Regions from separate parts of the Pseudomonas sp. KU43P genome, predicted to be linked through region 1. Evidence: riboswitches for the same ligand, from Rfam matches in the RefSeq annotation. Region 1 holds a riboswitch; each other region holds the start of a gene.
What was found. A riboswitch is a leader RNA that binds a small molecule or an ion and turns the genes downstream of it on or off. The one in region 1 is predicted to bind cobalamin.
Positions count from the first base shown of each region.

Region 1 (5,532 bases):
GCTCAAGCCGCTCTCGGGTATCGCCGCACGTGCGCCACGGCTCGTTGCTCATTACCTGCAGTTGAAGCGGTCGAGGGCCGTCCCAAGGCTGGCCGAGGTCGCAATCGAGCGGGTCGAAGCCCAGCGCCAACGCCTTGGCCAAGGTGCGCAGCAGGCTGGCATTGCCGCCGCGCCCGTCCGCGCGCTCCACCCGCAGCAAGGCCAGCAAGGTATCGACCCGCAAACGTGCCTGGGGCGACTGGCCGAACACATGCAGGCCATCGCGAATCTGCGATTCCTTCAGGTCGCACAGGTAGGTATCCAGGCGTGGCAGCCATACCGCTGCGTCGTCCAACTGGCCTTCGAGCTGCAGTTCGCGGTCGATGTGGTTGGCCTTGACCAGTTCGAGGATATCGCGCTGCAACTCCCGGGCTCGCCTTGGGTCGAGCAGTTGCGCTTCATAGAATTCGTCAGCCAGCTGCTCCAGATGGCGCAACGGGCCATAGGTTTCGGCGCGGGTCAGCGGCGGCATCAGGTGGTCGATGATCACCGCCTGGGTGCGGCGCTTGGCTTGGGCGCCCTCGCCCGGGTCGTTGACGATGAATGGATAGATGTTCGGCAGCGGGCCGAGCAAGGCGTCCGGCCAGCACTCGGCGGACAGGCCAACGCCCTTGCCGGGCAGCCACTCCAGGTTGCCGTGCTTGCCGACGTGGATCACAGCATCGGCAGCAAAGGCATGGCGCAGCCAGAAATGAAACGCCAAGTAGCCATGTGGAGGGACCAGGTCCGGATCGTGGTACACGGCACTGGGGTCGACCTGGTAGCCACGGGCCGGCTGGATACCGACGAAGGTCAGGCCATAACGCAGGCCGGCCACCATCAGCCGGCCACTGCGGTACATCGGGTCTTGCTCGGGCGGCCCCCAGCGGTCGATCACCGCCTGACGGTTGGCCGCAGGGAGGCGCTCGAATGCCTCGTTGTAGTCCGCCAAGCTCAAGCTTTGCGCGCATGGGCGTTGATCCAGATGATCGAGGTCGTTGGTCACGCCACCGAGCAACTGGTGAATCAACTGGGTCCCGCTGTTCGGCAGTTCGCCCAGCGGGTAGCCCTCGGCTTTCAGAGCATTGAGGATGTTCAAAGCAGCGGCTGGGGTGTCCAGGCCCACACCATTGCCAATGCGCCCGTCGCGAGTCGGGTAGTTGGCCAGCACCAAGGCCACGCGCTTCTGCTCATTGGGCAGACGTGCCAGTTCCACCCAGCGGCGCGCCAGTTCGGCGACGAAGTCCATGCGTTCGGGGTGAGCCCGGTAGCAGACCACATCGGACTGGCTGCGCTCGCTGCGCCAGGCCATGTCCTTGAAGCTGACCGGCCGGGTGATGATGCGCCCGTCGAGCTCCGGCAAGGCAATGTGCATGGCCAGGTCACGAGCGCCCAGGCCCTGCTCGCTGGCTTGCCAGCCTGGCTGGTTGTCTTGCGCACAGATGGCCTGCAGCACCGGAATATCTCGGCGAATCGGGCGCTGGCTGGGGCGTTCTGGGCTGGACAAGGCAAACCCGGTGGTATTGATCAGCACCTCGGCGCCGACCTCGTCCAGCCACTGCTCCACCTGCTCAAGGCAGGCGCTTTCCTTGAGGCTTGCGACCGCAATCGGCAGCGGGTTGAGCCCGGCGGCCTGCAGGCGCTGGCAGAACACGTCGATGAAGGCGGTATTGGCCGCCTGCAGGTGCGAGCGGTAGAACAACAGCGGCGCCACTGGGTACTCGGCATGCCACTGCCCGTACCAATCCTCGAGCGTGGCACTGGCCTTGCTCGGGTGATACACCGACGTGCGCGGCAAGGGTTGCGGCTCGTCCCAGGCGTAGTCACGCCCCAGCCATAGGCTGGCCAGGCAGTTGAAGAGGTTGACGGCATTGGCCTTGCCGCCCTGGCGCAGAAAGTGCCAGAGGCGCTCCGCCGCAGCACCGGTTACCGTGCCCAGGTCGGTCAGCTCCGGGTCCGGGCGGTCGTCGCCCGGTACCAGGATCAACTGCACGCCGCGGGCAGCCAGTGCCACCAACTGCTCGACGCCGTAACGCCAGTAACCAACGCCGCCGTGCAGCGACACCAGGATGACCTTGGCGTGGCGCAGCACCTCTTCTACATAGAGGTCGACCGAGGCATGGTTCTGCACCTGCATCGGGTTGGCCAGACGCAGGCTGGGAAAGTCATCGGGCAATTGCTCGGCGGTTTCGGCGAGCAACGCCAGGTGCGAGTCGCCGCTGCAGAGGATCACCAGCTCGGCGGGTGTCTGGCCAAGGTCGGCAATGCTGTCGTCCGGCACGAAGCCGCCGGGCTGGGTCCGCAGCAGGTGCATGGGTTAGGCGCCCAGGGCCTGGCGCAGGCGCGCTTCCAGTTGCACGGCATCGAGGTCCTGGCCGATCAGCACCAGGCGGGTGACGCGCGGCTCGTCGGCACGCCAGGCGCGGTCGAAGTGCTTGTCGAAGCGGGTACCCACGCCCTGCACCAGCAGGCGCATCGGTTTGCCGGGGATGGCGGCGAAACCCTTGGCACGCAGGATGCCGAACTCCACCACCAGTTGCGTCAAGGCGTCGAGCAGGAGGCTTTCGTCGGCCTCAGGCAAGTCGATGGAGATGGAGTCGAAGGCATCGTGGTCATGGTCGTCGTGGTCGTCGCCGTCGTGGTGCGAATCATGGTGGGTGCGGCGCCCGTCGATGTGCTCTTCAGACCCTGCCCCCAGCCCCAGCAACACGTCCAGCGGCAGGCGGCCGCTGCTGGCTTCGATCACCTTGACCGCCGGCGGCAGCTCTTCGGCCACTTCGGCGCGGACCTTGGCCAAGCCTTCGGCATCGATAAGGTCGGCCTTGTTCAGCACCACCAGGTCGGCACTGGCCAACTGGTCGGCGAACAGCTCATGCAGCGGCGATTCGTGGTCCAGGTTGGGGTCGAGCTTGCGCTGGGCATCGACCTGATCCGGGTAGGCCGCGAAGGTGCCGGCAGCCACGGCCGGGCTGTCGACCACGGTGATGACCGCATCGACGGTGCAGGCGGTACGGATTTCCGGCCACTGGAAAGCTTGTACCAAAGGTTTGGGCAAGGCCAGGCCGCTGGTTTCGATCAGGATGTGGTCAAGATCGCCACGACGGGCAACCAGCTCGCGCATGACCGGGAAGAACTCTTCCTGCACGGTGCAGCACAGGCAGCCGTTGGCCAGCTCGTAGACGCGACCGGTGGCTTCTTCTTCGGTGCAGCCAATGCTGCATTGCTTGAGGATTTCGCCGTCGATGCCGAGTTCGCCGAACTCGTTGACGATGACCGCGATGCGCCGGCCCTGGGCATTGTCGAGCATGTGGCGGAGCAAGGTGGTCTTGCCCGAGCCGAGGAAGCCGGTGACGATGGTGACGGGGAGCTTGGCCAGTGTTTTCATGTCGCGTTGCCCTTGGCAAATGGCGCGGGCATGCGGGACGAAAGCCTCGGGCCAGGCCGGCCGGGCTCGTTCGCCACCGGATCACCCCGCCCGGTTGAAAGTCGAAAACGTGACGAGGCAGGTCTCCTGGCTCGCACCGTTCCGGCCCCGGTCAGTCAAGGGGGCCAGGTAGGATGACGCCTTCCCGCGCCTGGGCGCAGTGGCTGTGTCGATCCGTTGCCGGTGCTTACAGTTGCGGGGGCAGCCGCGGCTTGTACCGCGTTCCCGTCTTAGCTTCGGCGTGGCCGAAGAACCTCGAAGCGGCAAGGCTACGCGGGGGGTGGCGGGTGGTCAAGCGCTGGCCGCGCGGCGCATCGCGGATGAATCCACCCCTACAGGCCGACGCGATTTCCGCCCCACCCTAAATCCCAAACCCAATCTTCCCCCACCCTCAGCAATCAAATGCAATCAATTGACGGAAACCCTGCCCCGTGCTCTCCTCACGCCTTGCGTTCAGGTGCCCCCTCGGGGGTGAAACGGGAAACCGGTGCGTCGCAGGCCCTCCAACAGGGCCGGACAAGACCGGTGCTGCCCCCGCAACGGTAAGCGAGCGAAGCGTCTAGACCACTGTGCCACGCCATTGGGCATGGGAAGGTGACGCTTTACAAAGGAGCCCTGCTCCTCCTCGCAAGCCCGGAGACCGGCCTGGCGTCACATGAACACCCCGCGGTGGGCGGGCGCTGTCGCATTCCCTCGGGCGCTTGGTGTCCGGGGCTGCCGCGCTTGCCCGTTGAGTTTCCAAACAACAAAGGATCGCGTCATGCCCATTTCCAGCGCCAAGCACAGCATCGCCACCCCCGTCACCCTCAGCCAGCGTGTCGTCATCGCCGCTGCGGCCAGCCTGCTCGGCCTGTGCCTGGTCTACTTCGCCGGTTTCTCGCACATCGAGGCGGTACACAACGCCGCTCACGATACTCGCCACAGCGCCGCGTTCCCCTGCCACTGAGGCCCGCCCCATGATCAAGCGCATTGCCCGCACCGCCGGGTTCAGCGGCCTGCTCGCTGCCTTGCTGCTGACCCTGCTGCAAAGCTTCTGGGTCGCCCCGTTAATTCTCCAGGCCGAAACCTACGAGTCGGCAGCCCCCGCCGCCGAGCACCACAGCCATGACGGCGAAGCGGTAGCCGCCCACGAGCACAGTGCCGAGGCCTGGTCGCCGGAGGATGGCTGGCAGCGCATCCTCTCGACCACTGGCGGCAACCTGGTGGTAGCCGTCGGTTTCGCCCTGATCCTCGCCGCCCTGTACAGCCTGCGTGAGCCCAACCGGGTCAGCACCGGTGCGCTGTGGGGCTTGGCCGGCTTCGCGGTGTTCTGCCTGGCGCCCACCCTGGGCCTGCCGCCCGAACTGCCAGGCACCGCAGCCGCCGACCTGGGCCAACGCCAGAGCTGGTGGGTCGGCACTGCGGCCGCCACCGCGCTGGGGCTTGCACTGCTGGTGTTCTCCCGCCACTGGCTGCTCAAGGCCGCCGGCGCGGTACTGCTGGTGGTCCCGCATGTAATTGGCGCACCACAGCCTGAGGTTCACCAGAGCCTGGCACCCGAGGCGCTGGAGACTCAGTTCAAGATCGCCTCGTGGCTGACCAATGCCGCGTTCTGGCTAGCCCTGGGCCTGCTCAGCGCCTGGCTGTACCGCCGCGCCCAACAGGCCTGATGGCCATCGAACCGTCGCTGCCGGCACTGTATGCCGGCTTCGGCTGCCGCCGCGGCTGCCCGGTAGACACCCTCGACGCCCTGCTGCGCCAAAGCCTGGCTGCCCATGGCCTGACGCTGGACGCAGTACAGGGCATCGCCACGATCAGCCTCAAAGCCGATGAACCCGGGCTAGTGCAATTGGCCTTGCGCCACGGACTGCCCCTGGCGACGTTCGATGCCAGCCAGCTACAAGCATTCGAGCCTTGCCTGAGCCATCGCTCGGCGACCGCCTATGCCCACAGCGGCTGCTGGGGCGTCGCCGAAAGCACGGCACTGGCGCTGGCCAGCCGCACGCACGGCACAGCCAGGCTCAAAGTCACACGGCATGCTTCAGGCACCGCTACCGTCGCCCTGGCCTGCGGCGGATAATCGCTTCAATCATTCACTGCAAGGAATTTCC
Region 1 covers NZ_AP019365.1:3,020,577-3,026,108, forward strand. The annotation lists gene cobN (cobaltochelatase subunit CobN) at 1-2,332, opposite strand, end outside; gene cobW (cobalamin biosynthesis protein CobW) at 2,336-3,403, opposite strand; cobalamin riboswitch at 3,502-3,715, opposite strand; cobalamin riboswitch at 3,881-4,106, shown strand; gene KU43P_RS13755 (CbtB domain-containing protein) at 4,203-4,388, shown strand; gene KU43P_RS13760 (CbtA family protein) at 4,399-5,091, shown strand; gene KU43P_RS13765 (cobalamin biosynthesis protein) at 5,109-5,501, shown strand.

Region 2 (5,532 bases), 640 kb from region 1:
TACAAATGGCCAAGCCCCGGTGTGCTGGAACTGGCCCTGCTGGCCGACGGCGTAGCCCCCGACAAGCTCTACCCGCTGGACCTGGACCGCGCCTTCAAGAAGCTCGACACCATCAAGAAAGACATCGTCTGGTGGGGCGGCGGCGCCCAGTCGCAGCAACTGCTGGCTTCCGGTGAAGCGTCGCTCGGCCAGTTCTGGAACGGCCGCGTCTACGCGCTGCAGCAAGACGGCGCGCCCGTCGGCGTGAGCTGGAAGCAGAATTTGGTCATGGCCGATTTCCTGGTCATCCCCAAAGGTGCCAAGAACAAGGACGCGGCCATGAAGTTCCTGGCCAACGCCAGCAGTGCCGAAGGCCAGGCCGAGTTCGCCAACAAGACCGCCTACGCTCCGGTGAACGTCGACAGCGTGGCCAAGCTGGACAAGGACCTTGCGCAGAACCTGCCGACGGCCTATGCCCAGGACCAGGTCACCCTGGACTTCGCCTACTGGGCGAAGAATGGCCAGGCCATCGCGGCACGCTGGAATGAGTGGCTGGTGAAATGAAAGTCGCCATCAACGCCCTGCACAACGCGCAAGGTGCCCCCACGGGCGCCGGCGCCCCGGGAGCGGCCCCTCGCCGCGAACCGATGAGCCGCCGCTGGAAAGGCAGCCGCAACCTGCTGCCGGCCCTGTTGTTCCTCGGCCTGTTCTTCTTCGCGCCGCTGATCGGCCTGCTGCTGCGCGGCGTGCTGGAGCCGGTGCCGGGGCTGGGCAACTACGAGCAACTGTTCGCCAACTCGGCCTATGCACGGGTGCTGTTCAACACCTTCTCGGTGGCCGGCGTGGTCACCCTGATCAGCGTGCTGCTGGGCTTCCCGCTGGCCTGGGCGATCACCCTGGTGCCCAAGGGCTGGGGCCGCTGGCTGCTGAACATCGTGCTGCTGTCGATGTGGACCAGCCTGCTGGCGCGCACCTACTCGTGGCTGGTGCTGCTGCAGAGCTCGGGGGTGATCAACAAGGTGCTGATGGCCCTGGGCATCATCGATGCCCCGCTGGAGATGGTGCACAACCTCACCGGCGTGGTGATCGGCATGAGCTACATCATGATCCCGTTCATCGTGCTGCCGCTGCAGGCGACCATGCACGCCATCGACCCGATGGTGCTGCAGGCCGGTTCCATCTGCGGCGCCAGCCCCTGGACCAACTTCTGGAAGGTGTTCCTGCCGCTGTGCCGCTCGGGGCTGTTCTCCGGGGCGCTGATGGTGTTCGTGATGTCGCTCGGTTACTACGTGACCCCGGCCCTGCTCGGCGGTGCGCAGAACATGATGCTGCCCGAATTCATCATCCAGCAGGTGCAGTCGTTCCTCAACTGGGGCCTGGCCAGCGCCGCCGCCGCACTGCTGGTGGTCATCACCCTGGTGCTCTTCTACCTGTACCTGAAGCTGCAGCCGGAATCCCCGGTCGGCAACGCGAGGTAATCCGCCATGCTGCTTTCACCCAATGCCATGGGCCGCCCGCTGCGCACGGGCCTGTACCTGACCACCGGGGTCATCGCCGCCTTCCTGCTGCTGCCGGTGGTGTTCATCGTGCTGCTGTCGTTCGGCTCGTCCCAGTGGCTGGTGTTCCCGCCACCGGGCTGGACCCTCAAGTGGTACGCACAGTTCTTCGCCAACCCGGAGTGGATGGACGCCGCCCTGGCCAGCCTCAAGGTGGCCTTGCTGACCACCCTGTTCGCCGTGCTGCTGGGCCTGCCCACCGCCTTCGCCCTGGTGCGAGGCCGCTTCCCCGGCCGCGAGATGCTCTACGGCCTGTTCACCATGCCGATGATCGTGCCGCTGGTGATCATCGCGGTGGCGGTGTACGCGCTGTTTCTCAAGCTGGGCTATACCGGCACGCTGTTCGCCTTCGTGGTCAGCCACGTGATCGTCGCCCTGCCCTTCACCATCATCTCGATCATCAACTCGCTGAAGCTGTTCGACCAGTCGATCGAGGATGCCGCAGTGATCTGCGGCGCATCGCGCCTGCAGGCGATCTTCAAGGTGACCTTCCCGGCCATTCGCCCGGGGATGATCGCTGGCGGCCTGTTCGCCTTCCTGGTGTCGTGGGACGAGGTGGTGCTGAGCGTGATGATGGCCAGCCCCGACCTGCAGACCCTGCCGGTAAAAATGTGGACCACCCTGCGCCAGGACCTGAGCCCGGTGATCGCCGTCGCCTCGACGCTGCTGATCGGCCTTTCGCTACTGGTCATGGTCATTGCCGCCGCCTTGCGCCGGCGCACCGAAGTCAACGCTTGAGCGCCCGGAGACAACAACAATGAGTGCAGTGATCAAAGACAACGCGCACAACAAGACCCTGGTCAGCCTGCGCGGCCTGAACAAGCACTACGGCGACTTCACCGCCGTGGACAACTTGGACCTGGAGATCCAAGACGGCGAGTTCCTCACCTTTCTCGGCTCCAGCGGCTCGGGCAAATCCACGACCCTGTCGATGCTGGCCGGCTTCGAAACCCCGAGCAGCGGCGAGATTCTGGTCGAGGGCCAGTCGCTGGTGAACGTGCCGCCGCACAAGCGTGACATTGGCATGGTGTTCCAGCGCTACTCGCTGTTCCCGCACCTGAACGTGCGCGACAACATCGCCTTCCCGCTGGCCATCCGCAAGCTCGGCAGCGCCGAGATCAACAAGCGCGTCGACGCCATGCTCAAGCTGGTGCAGCTTGAGCAGTTCGCCCACCGCAAGCCGTCGCAGATGTCCGGCGGCCAGCAACAGCGCGTGGCGATCGCCCGGGCGCTGGTGTACGAGCCCCGCATCCTGCTGATGGACGAACCCCTCGGCGCGCTCGACAAGAAGCTGCGCGAAGACCTGCAGGATGAACTGCGCCAGCTGCACCGGCGCCTGGGCATCACCATCGTCTACGTCACCCACGACCAGGAAGAAGCCATGCGCCTGTCCCAGCGCATCGCCATCTTCAGCCACGGCAAGATCGTCGGCCTGGGCAGCGGCTACGACCTCTACCAGAACCCGCCGAACGCCTTCGTCGCCTCGTTCCTGGGCAACTCGAACTTCCTGCGGATCAAGGCCACCAGCCATGGCGCTGGCAGTTTCGAAGGCCAGCCAGTGGCGATCCGCCTGACCCCTGGCCTGGCCGTCGGGCAGGAAGCACTGATCATGGTGCGCCCGGAAAAAGCCCTGGCCCTGACCCTCGACCAGGCCACGCGCGAACCCCTGCCGGCGGGCTGGAACGAAGTCGTTGCCAAGGTCGGCGAGGTGCTGTTCCTCGGCGAGAGCCAGACCTGCCACGTGATGACTCCAGGCGGTACCGAACTGACCGTTAAAGCGTTGTCTGCCGCCGGCATGCCGATGCAGCCGGGGGACACCGTGAAAGTGCGCTGGGCAGTGGCCGATGCCTGCATCTACACCGAGTGGGCGCAAAGCGACCTGAGCAAGGCGGCGGGCGCGCACTGAACTTGAGCAAGCGGTAAATGATTGACGCGCGCTCCGACCAGTGGTCAGATGCGCGCCAGTTTCAGGTGTCCTGCGCCGCCGCGCGCAGGGTGAAACGGGAAGCCGGTGCGTCGTGGTTCACGACAAGTCCGGCGCTGCCCCCGCAACGGTAAGCGAGCGAAGCCTTCGACACACCACTGTGCACCTGCATGGGAAGGTGAAGGCCTTCATGACCCTCGCAAGCCCGGAGACCGGCCTGAAGCTTCACTTGGCAACCCGCGGTGGGCGGGCGCAGGCCGGTATCCGCGTGCGCGCCTGCGTCCGCGGTGCGCCGTTGCGTGTTTTCCACCGGGATCCATTCATTCCTGCAGTAGTGGAAAGACATGTCCCGTATCTTCAAGCTTCACCCCCTGGCGGCCTGCCTGGCCGTGACCTTCCCAGCCTTGGCCGACGAACAGCACAGCACGGTGCTGGCACTGCCCTCCACGGCCGTTACCGATACCCGAGATGAACAGCACATCGACCTGACCACGCCGACCCCGGCCGGTTCGCGGCTGAACCTCAGCGCCCTGGAAACCCCTGCCAGCACCAGCAGCCTCAGCGCCGCAGAAATCGAGCAGCGCAACAACCTCACCGTGCAGGACGCTGTCACCCGCTCGCCCGGCATCACCTTCATCGGCAGCCCAGGCGATGGCGGCACCGGCCTGTCGGCGCGGGGGTTCACCGGGCATGGCTCGGTGATGACGCTGTTCGACGGCGCGCGCCTGTACACCGGCGCCGGCACCCAGACCTTCCCGGTCGACCCGTGGATGGTCGAGCGCATCGATGTCATTCGTGGCCCGGCCTCGGTGCTGTATGGCGAAGGCGCCACCGGCGCGGTGATCAACGTGGTCCCGAAAAAGCCCTTCGCCGGTGACATCCACAACCACCTGCGCCTGGGTTACGGCTCGTGGGACCGCCAGCAACTGGGCCTGGACAGCGGCGGCAGCCTTAGCGAGCGCCTGAGCTACCGCCTCACCCTCAACCAGCAGGCCGGCAACGGCTGGGTCGACCGCACCGATTCACGCAGCCTGGCCCTGAGCGCCGCGCTGCGCTTCGACGCCAGCGACGACCTGAGCTTCACCCTGGCCCACGAGCGCGGCGATGCCGAGCCTGCCAACTACTACGGCACCCCGCTGATCGACGGCCACTACCGCAGCAGCCTGCGCAACAAGAACTACAACATCCAGAACGACGTGCAGCGCTACCACGACGAATGGACCCGCTTCACCACCGACTGGGCCATCAACGACCAGGTCAGTGCCAGCAACCAGCTCTACTACATCAAGAGCCGCCGGCACTGGCGCAATGCCGAGGACTACAGCTGGGACGCAGACCGCGAGCAACTGCTGCGCCAGAGCTACCTGGAGATCAAGCACAACCAGGAGCAGATCGGCGACCGCCAGACCTTCACCTTCGATCACTCGCTGTTCGGCCTGGCGAGCAAGACGATGGTCGGCGCCGAGTACAACAAGGTGCGCTTCAACGTCGACAGCAACGCACCATACAACGACGTCGGCGGCGACTACATCGACCCCTGGCAGCCGACACCGGGCGGGTTCCACAGCAACTCGCCCACGCGCCCGCAAACCCTGTCCACCACCCACACCTTCGCCCTGTTCGCCGAAAACCGCCTGCAGCTGACCGAGCGTCTGTCGCTGGTGACCGGCGTGCGCCGTGACCAGAACCACATCGACCGCGACAACCTCATCGACGACACCCGCAGCGACCGCAGCCTGGCTGGCGGCAACTGGCGTGCGGGGTTGGTGTATGCGGTCAGTGACGACCTGTCGCTGTATGGCCAGTACTCCACCAGCGAGGACGGAGTGAACAACCTGGTCAGCCTCAGCCCAACGCAGATGAACTACGACCTGACCGAGGCGAAGCAGACCGAGCTGGGGCTCAAGCAGCGGTTCTGGGAGGGCCGTGGCGAGTGGACGTTGGCGGCCTTCCACATCGTCAAGAAGAAGCTGCTGGTGGATGACCCGATCACCCATGAAAAACAGCAGGCGGGGCAACAGACCTCCGATGGCCTCGAAGCGACGCTGGAGCTGTCCTTGCCACGGCAGTGGC
Region 2 covers NZ_AP019365.1:3,660,922-3,666,453, forward strand. The annotation lists gene KU43P_RS16665 (polyamine ABC transporter substrate-binding protein) at 1-543, shown strand, start outside; gene KU43P_RS16670 (ABC transporter permease) at 540-1,457, shown strand; gene KU43P_RS16675 (ABC transporter permease) at 1,464-2,273, shown strand; gene KU43P_RS16680 (ABC transporter ATP-binding protein) at 2,293-3,441, shown strand; cobalamin riboswitch at 3,488-3,695, shown strand; gene KU43P_RS16685 (TonB-dependent receptor) at 3,804-5,532, shown strand, end outside.
Region 2: another riboswitch for cobalamin. It lies ahead of KU43P_RS16685 (TonB-dependent receptor); the one in region 1 lies ahead of KU43P_RS13755 (CbtB domain-containing protein).

Region 3 (5,532 bases), 650 kb from region 1:
CCGCGCAGCGAGGATGTGGCGAAGATCGTTCAGGAAAAGACCGGCGGTGCCCATGCGGCGGTGGTCACGGCGGTTTCGAAAAGCGCCTTCAACTCGGCGGTGGATGCGCTGCGCGCAGGTGGGCGGCTGGTGGCCGTGGGGCTGCCGTCCGAGGCCATGAGCCTGGATATTCCACGGCTGGTGCTCGATGGCATCGAAGTGGTGGGGTCGCTGGTCGGTACGCGTCAAGACTTGGTCGAAGCCTTCGAATTTGCCGCGCAAGGTAAGGTGGTGCCCAAGGTGACGCTGCGCCCGATCGAAGACATCAACGACATTTTCGACGAGATGCTGGAAGGCAAGATCAAGGGCCGCATGGTGATCAACTTCGAGGGTTGAGCCACCCCCACATGCTTTGAATGCAACAGGGGTTGATTGCCATGATGTCCCTGTGAGAGCCGGCTTGCCGGCGATAGGGCCCGAACAGCCGCATCAAAACGGCTTTGTCTGGCGCGACCTTATCGCCGGCAAGCTGGCTCCCACAGAGCAAGGCGTGCGCAACGCCAGGTCATTCAGAACCCGCCGCTCAACGGCCACTCCACTGCCAGGCGGATCTGGTCACCATCCAGCTCCGCCTGCGCCGTATTACCCCGATGCAAATTATGCCGCAACGAAAAGGTCGTGCCCTTGGCCTTGCCGCTCTGCACCACATAGCGCGCCTCCAAATCCCGTTCCCAGTGTTTGCCACCCTTGCTATAACCCAGGTAGGCATAGCCGCCGTTGGGGTCGACATGGCTGCCATCGATCTCGAAGCCGCGCACGTACAGCGCCGTCAGGTTCAGGCCCGGTACCCCGTAAGCGCCCATGTTCAGGTCATAACGCGCCTGCCATGACTTCTCGTTCGGTGCGTTGAAATCGGACATCTGCACCGCGTTGGTCAGGTAGATCGCCCCGCGGGTCACGTAGTCGAATGGGGTGTTGCCGTCGACCTGCTGCCAGCCGAGGCTGAAGGTATGCGCCCCCTGGCTGTAGCGCGAGACCAGGCTCCAGGTGGTGTTGTCGATGCGCCCGGAAAGGGCCTTGCCGGTATCGGTGGTGCGGTACAGGTTCAGGTCCAGGCTCAGGCTGCGGCGGTCGTCCAGTGCACGGGTCAGTGTGCTGCCGAGGTAGTGCTGGTTCCAGGTGTCTTCATAGCGCGAGGTATACAGGCTGGCGCTGAATGCGGCACCGGGGTTCCATACCAGGCCGGCAAGCTCGAAGCTATTGCCTTGGGGGCCGTTCGAGTAGTTCACCACGAAGCCCTGGTCATGGCTCGAGGCGTTACGGTCGGTGCTTTCGTTGAAGTGGCCCGCGACCAGTTTCAGCGTGTCGATCTCGTTGCTGCTGAGGAAGAGCCCGGTCGCCGTTTCGGGCAGCAGGCGGCTGTCGGAAGAGCTGAACACTGGCGTCTTCACCCGTTGCTCGCCGTAGGACAACACCGTATTGGACGCGCGCAATTTCACTGCCGCACCGCCACGGCTGTATGCATTCTTCGAGTGGCCATCATTGTCCACGCCCAGCAACCGCGCCTTGCCGGCCCGGCCGCCGCCGCTGTCGAGCTGCACGCCCAGGTAGGCATGGGCATCCACACCCACCCCAATCAGGCCCTGGGTAAAACCGGACTGGAACGTGCCCATCAAACCGTAGGCCCATTCCTCGGCCATGCCATTGCGTTCGCTGCGCGGCTTGTAGGCATTGCGGGCGGCGCTGTTGCGCCCGCCGTGCTTGTAGTCACGCTGGTCGTATACGGTGCGGTTGAGCAGGCTCCAGCTGCTGTCTTCGACCAACCCGCGGCTTTGCGATTGCGCGGAGTCGGCCAGCGCGGTAGCGGGTAGTACGGTGCTGGCGAGCAGCAGGGCGCAGGGGCGCAACGGCATGGTGGCAACTTCCAGGTCAGGGGGCGCGCAAACGCAGAATGTGCGCGCCGTCGAAGGGGTCGATGAGGTAATGGGCGTGCACGCCGAAGGTGCTCAGCAGGCGCTCGGGGGTGAGCACCTGGAGCGGTTTGCCGAGGGCGACCAGCTGGCCCTGATCGAGCACTGCCACACGGTCGCAGGTCAGTGCCTGGTTGAGGTCGTGCAGGGCGACCAGGGTAGTCACCGGCAGTGCCTGGACCTGCTGCAGCAGGCTGAGCTGGTGCTGGATATCCAGGTGATTGGTCGGCTCATCGAGCAGCAGCACCTGGGGCCGCTGGGCCAGGGCGCGGGCGATGTGCACGCGTTGGCGTTCACCGCCGGACAACGACCCCCAGAGGCGTGTGCGCAGGTGCGTGGCATCGACATCGGCCAGGGCCTGGTCGACGATCGCGCGGTCATTGCTGGAGAACGGTGCCAACGCCGACAGCCACGGCGTGCGGCCCAGGGCCACGGCGTCGAATACGCGAATGGCATCGAGGGTGTCGGCCTGCTGCTCGACCAGCGCCAGGGCCTGGGCGATACGCCGCCGGGGCAGGCGTGCGATGGGCTCGCCGAGCAGCTGCACGCTGCCGCTGTGCGGGGTGCGCAGCCCGGCCAGAAGCTTGAGCAAGGACGATTTGCCAGAGCCGTTGGGGCCGACGATGCCGAGGGTTTCACCCGGCCTCACGCTCAGCTCGACCCCCCGCAGCACCGAATTGCCCGCCAACTGAAAGTTCAGGCCCTGGCAGGCGAGGGGCGCAAGCTGCGGCGCGGTCATGGCGGTCATGGCTGCCCCCGGCGGCTGACCAGGATCAGGGCAAAGACCGGTGCGCCGATCAGCGCGGTGACCACGCCCACCGGGATCACCTGCCCTGCAATCAACGTGCGCGACAGCACATCAGCAGCCATCAGGAACAATGCCCCTCCCAGCGCACTGGCTGGCAACAGGCGGTTGTGGCCGGGGCCGAGCAGCAGGCGCAAGGCATGGGGAATCACCAGCCCGACAAAGCCGATGGCACCGACGATGGACACCATCACCGCCGTCACCAGCGCGGCGCAGCTCACCAGCAGCAATTGCGTGCGGCGCACGGCAACGCCCAGCGACGCCGCCGAGTCGGCGCCGAAGGTGAAGGCATCCAGTGCACGGCGCTGCCACAGGCACACCAGCAAGCCGAACAGCGCCGCGGGCAGTGCCAGCCACACCGACGGCCAGCGCACACCGCTGAGGTTGCCCAGCAGCCAGAAGAGAATGCCCCGCGCCTGTTCGGCAGTGGCGGACTTGGTGATGAGGAACGCGGTGATGGCGTTGAACAGTTGCGAGCCGGCGATGCCCGCGAGAATCACTTGGGCGTTGTGGCTGTTCGGGCCGGCCGCACGGGCCAACAGCAGCACCAGGGCGAAAGCCGCCACGGCGCCGATGAAGGCGCCGGCGGACAGGCTCAGGGCCGCACTGCCCACACCGAGCAGGCCGACCAGCACCGCACCGGTCGAGGCGCCCGCCGACAAGCCGAGCAGGTAGGGCTCGGCCAGTGGATTGCGCAGCAGGGCCTGGAGTATCACCCCGCACGTCGCAAGCCCGGCCCCGCAGGCAGCGGCGACGAGGGTGCGGGGCAAGCGATAGTTCCAGACGATGCCGGCGTCGATCGGGTCGATCGGGTAGCCGGCTTGCCACAGGTGGTTGGCCAGCACCTGGCAGACCAGCCGCGGCGACAGCGCGGTTTCGCCAATGGCCGTACCGGCCAGCACGGCCGCCAGCAGGGTGACCAGGGCCAGCCCGGTGAGCAGTGTGGCGAAACGGGGCTGCATGCAGGGCGATCTCCTATCGGGCAGTTCTCGCAAGGAACCCACGGACAGGCATCGCCGAGCCCTGGCATACAGCAGGGCAGCACCAATGGCCAATCCCGGACACCCCGCCGGTTGGTGAATGTGGGCCGGCAGGTCTCCTGACTGGTGCGTCGTCGCCCGGCCCCGGCCTTCCCGGGTCGGCTGACCCAGTGGCATCGATGGAGCGGGCTCGGCACCTACAGTTGCGGGGGCAGTTCCGTTTGGCACGCCTGGGCGGGCCTGGGATTCCCTGTTAGTTCCGTGGTGGAAACCGGCGGGCGGCATGGTAGACCATCGGGCCGCCGGGTGAAACGCTAAATCACAGGTACTTGAGCCAGGCGATGTCGCGCCGGCGCGCCTTGAGCCGGGCGAACCCGCGCACCGGCAGGTACAGCGCCACGGCCAGCAGTGCGGCGGTCAGCCACACTGCGGCGATGCTGTCGAAGCCAAAGTAGTCGCCGTGGTTGTGGCCCAGCAGCGCGACGCTGGCCAGGTACAGCAGCTTCAGCACGTACAGGTGCAGCAGGTAGAAGAACATCGGCGCCGCGCCGAACACGGCCAGGGCGTTGATCCAGCGCGCTTGCCCTGCGCGTTCGAAGGCGCGCAGCAACAGCAGGCCGCAGCCCAGGGTCAGGGCCAGGAACAGCAGCGACGGCGGGTATTTGGTGATGTTGAAGAAACTCATCAGGGTTTGCGTCAGGGTCGGGTAGCCGCTCCACGGGGCTTCGCCGTAGCCGTTCTGGATGCGCAGCACCATGAAGCCGAGCAGGGCGATGACGCCGGCCAGCAGCAGTTGATGCTGGCGCTGTTGCGCAGCGCTGCCACGGGCGAACCAGGGGCCGAGGCCGTAGCCCAAGGCAATCACGCCGATCCACGGCAACACCGGGTACGAGGTGCGCAGGCGCAGGTGCTCGGAGGCCTCCAGCCAGCCACGGTCATGCAGGATCGCCCACGGCACATGCATCGCCGACGCCACGCCGAAGTGCACGCCATCGAGCAGGTTGTGGCCGGCGACGATCAGGGCGCCCAGCGCCACCAGCGCGGGGCGTGGCAGCCACACCAGCAACGACAGCGCGATCATGCTGATGCCAATCGCCCAGATCACTTGCAGGTAGATCACGCTGGGCGGGAGTTGGAATGTCCAGGCAAAGTTCACCAGGGTGAATTCCAGTGCCACCAGGAACAGGCCGCGTTTGAACAGGAAGGCCGAGACATCGCTGCGGCCCTGGTATTTCTCGCCATACAGCCAGGCCGACAGGCCGGTGAGCAGGACGAACACGGGGGCGCAGAGGTGGGCCAGGGTACGGCTGACGAACAGCGAGGGGTCGGTGGCGTCGATGGCCATCGGGTCGCTGACCTGGCGGTGCAGGAAGAAGGTTTCGCGTACGTGGTCGAGCAGCATGAACAGGATCACCAGGCCGCGCAGGGCGTCGATGCTCTGCAGGCGCTGGGTGAGCAGGGTGGGGGTGGCGGCGGCGCTTGTCATGGGAGAGGGTCGCAGGTAAGAATGATTGCCAACTGAAACGTTATCTTATAACTAATTTGCGTGGGCGTGAAAGTTGTTTTTGTGCTGTGAGGCCTGGCCCTATCGCCGGCACCACTGATTTCGAATGCAGTGGGAGCACCTGTGGGAGCCGGCTTGCCGGCGATAGGGCCAGTACAGCCAAATCAAATCAGAAGCTGTAATCCACCGTCGCAAAATAAGACCGCGGCGCCCCCATGATCCATTGCGTACCACTGAACGCCGAGGCCACATACTCGCGGTCGAACAGGTTGTTCACCTGCAACCCCAACCGCA
Region 3 covers NZ_AP019365.1:3,666,727-3,672,258, reverse strand. The annotation lists gene adhP (alcohol dehydrogenase AdhP) at 1-375, shown strand, start outside; gene KU43P_RS16705 (OprD family porin) at 549-1,892, opposite strand; gene KU43P_RS16700 (ABC transporter ATP-binding protein) at 1,909-2,697, opposite strand; gene KU43P_RS16695 (FecCD family ABC transporter permease) at 2,694-3,716, opposite strand; cobalamin riboswitch at 3,826-4,025, opposite strand; gene KU43P_RS16690 (DUF1624 domain-containing protein) at 4,054-5,220, opposite strand; gene KU43P_RS16685 (TonB-dependent receptor) at 5,408-5,532, opposite strand, start outside.
Region 3: another riboswitch for cobalamin. It lies ahead of KU43P_RS16695 (FecCD family ABC transporter permease); the one in region 1 lies ahead of KU43P_RS13755 (CbtB domain-containing protein).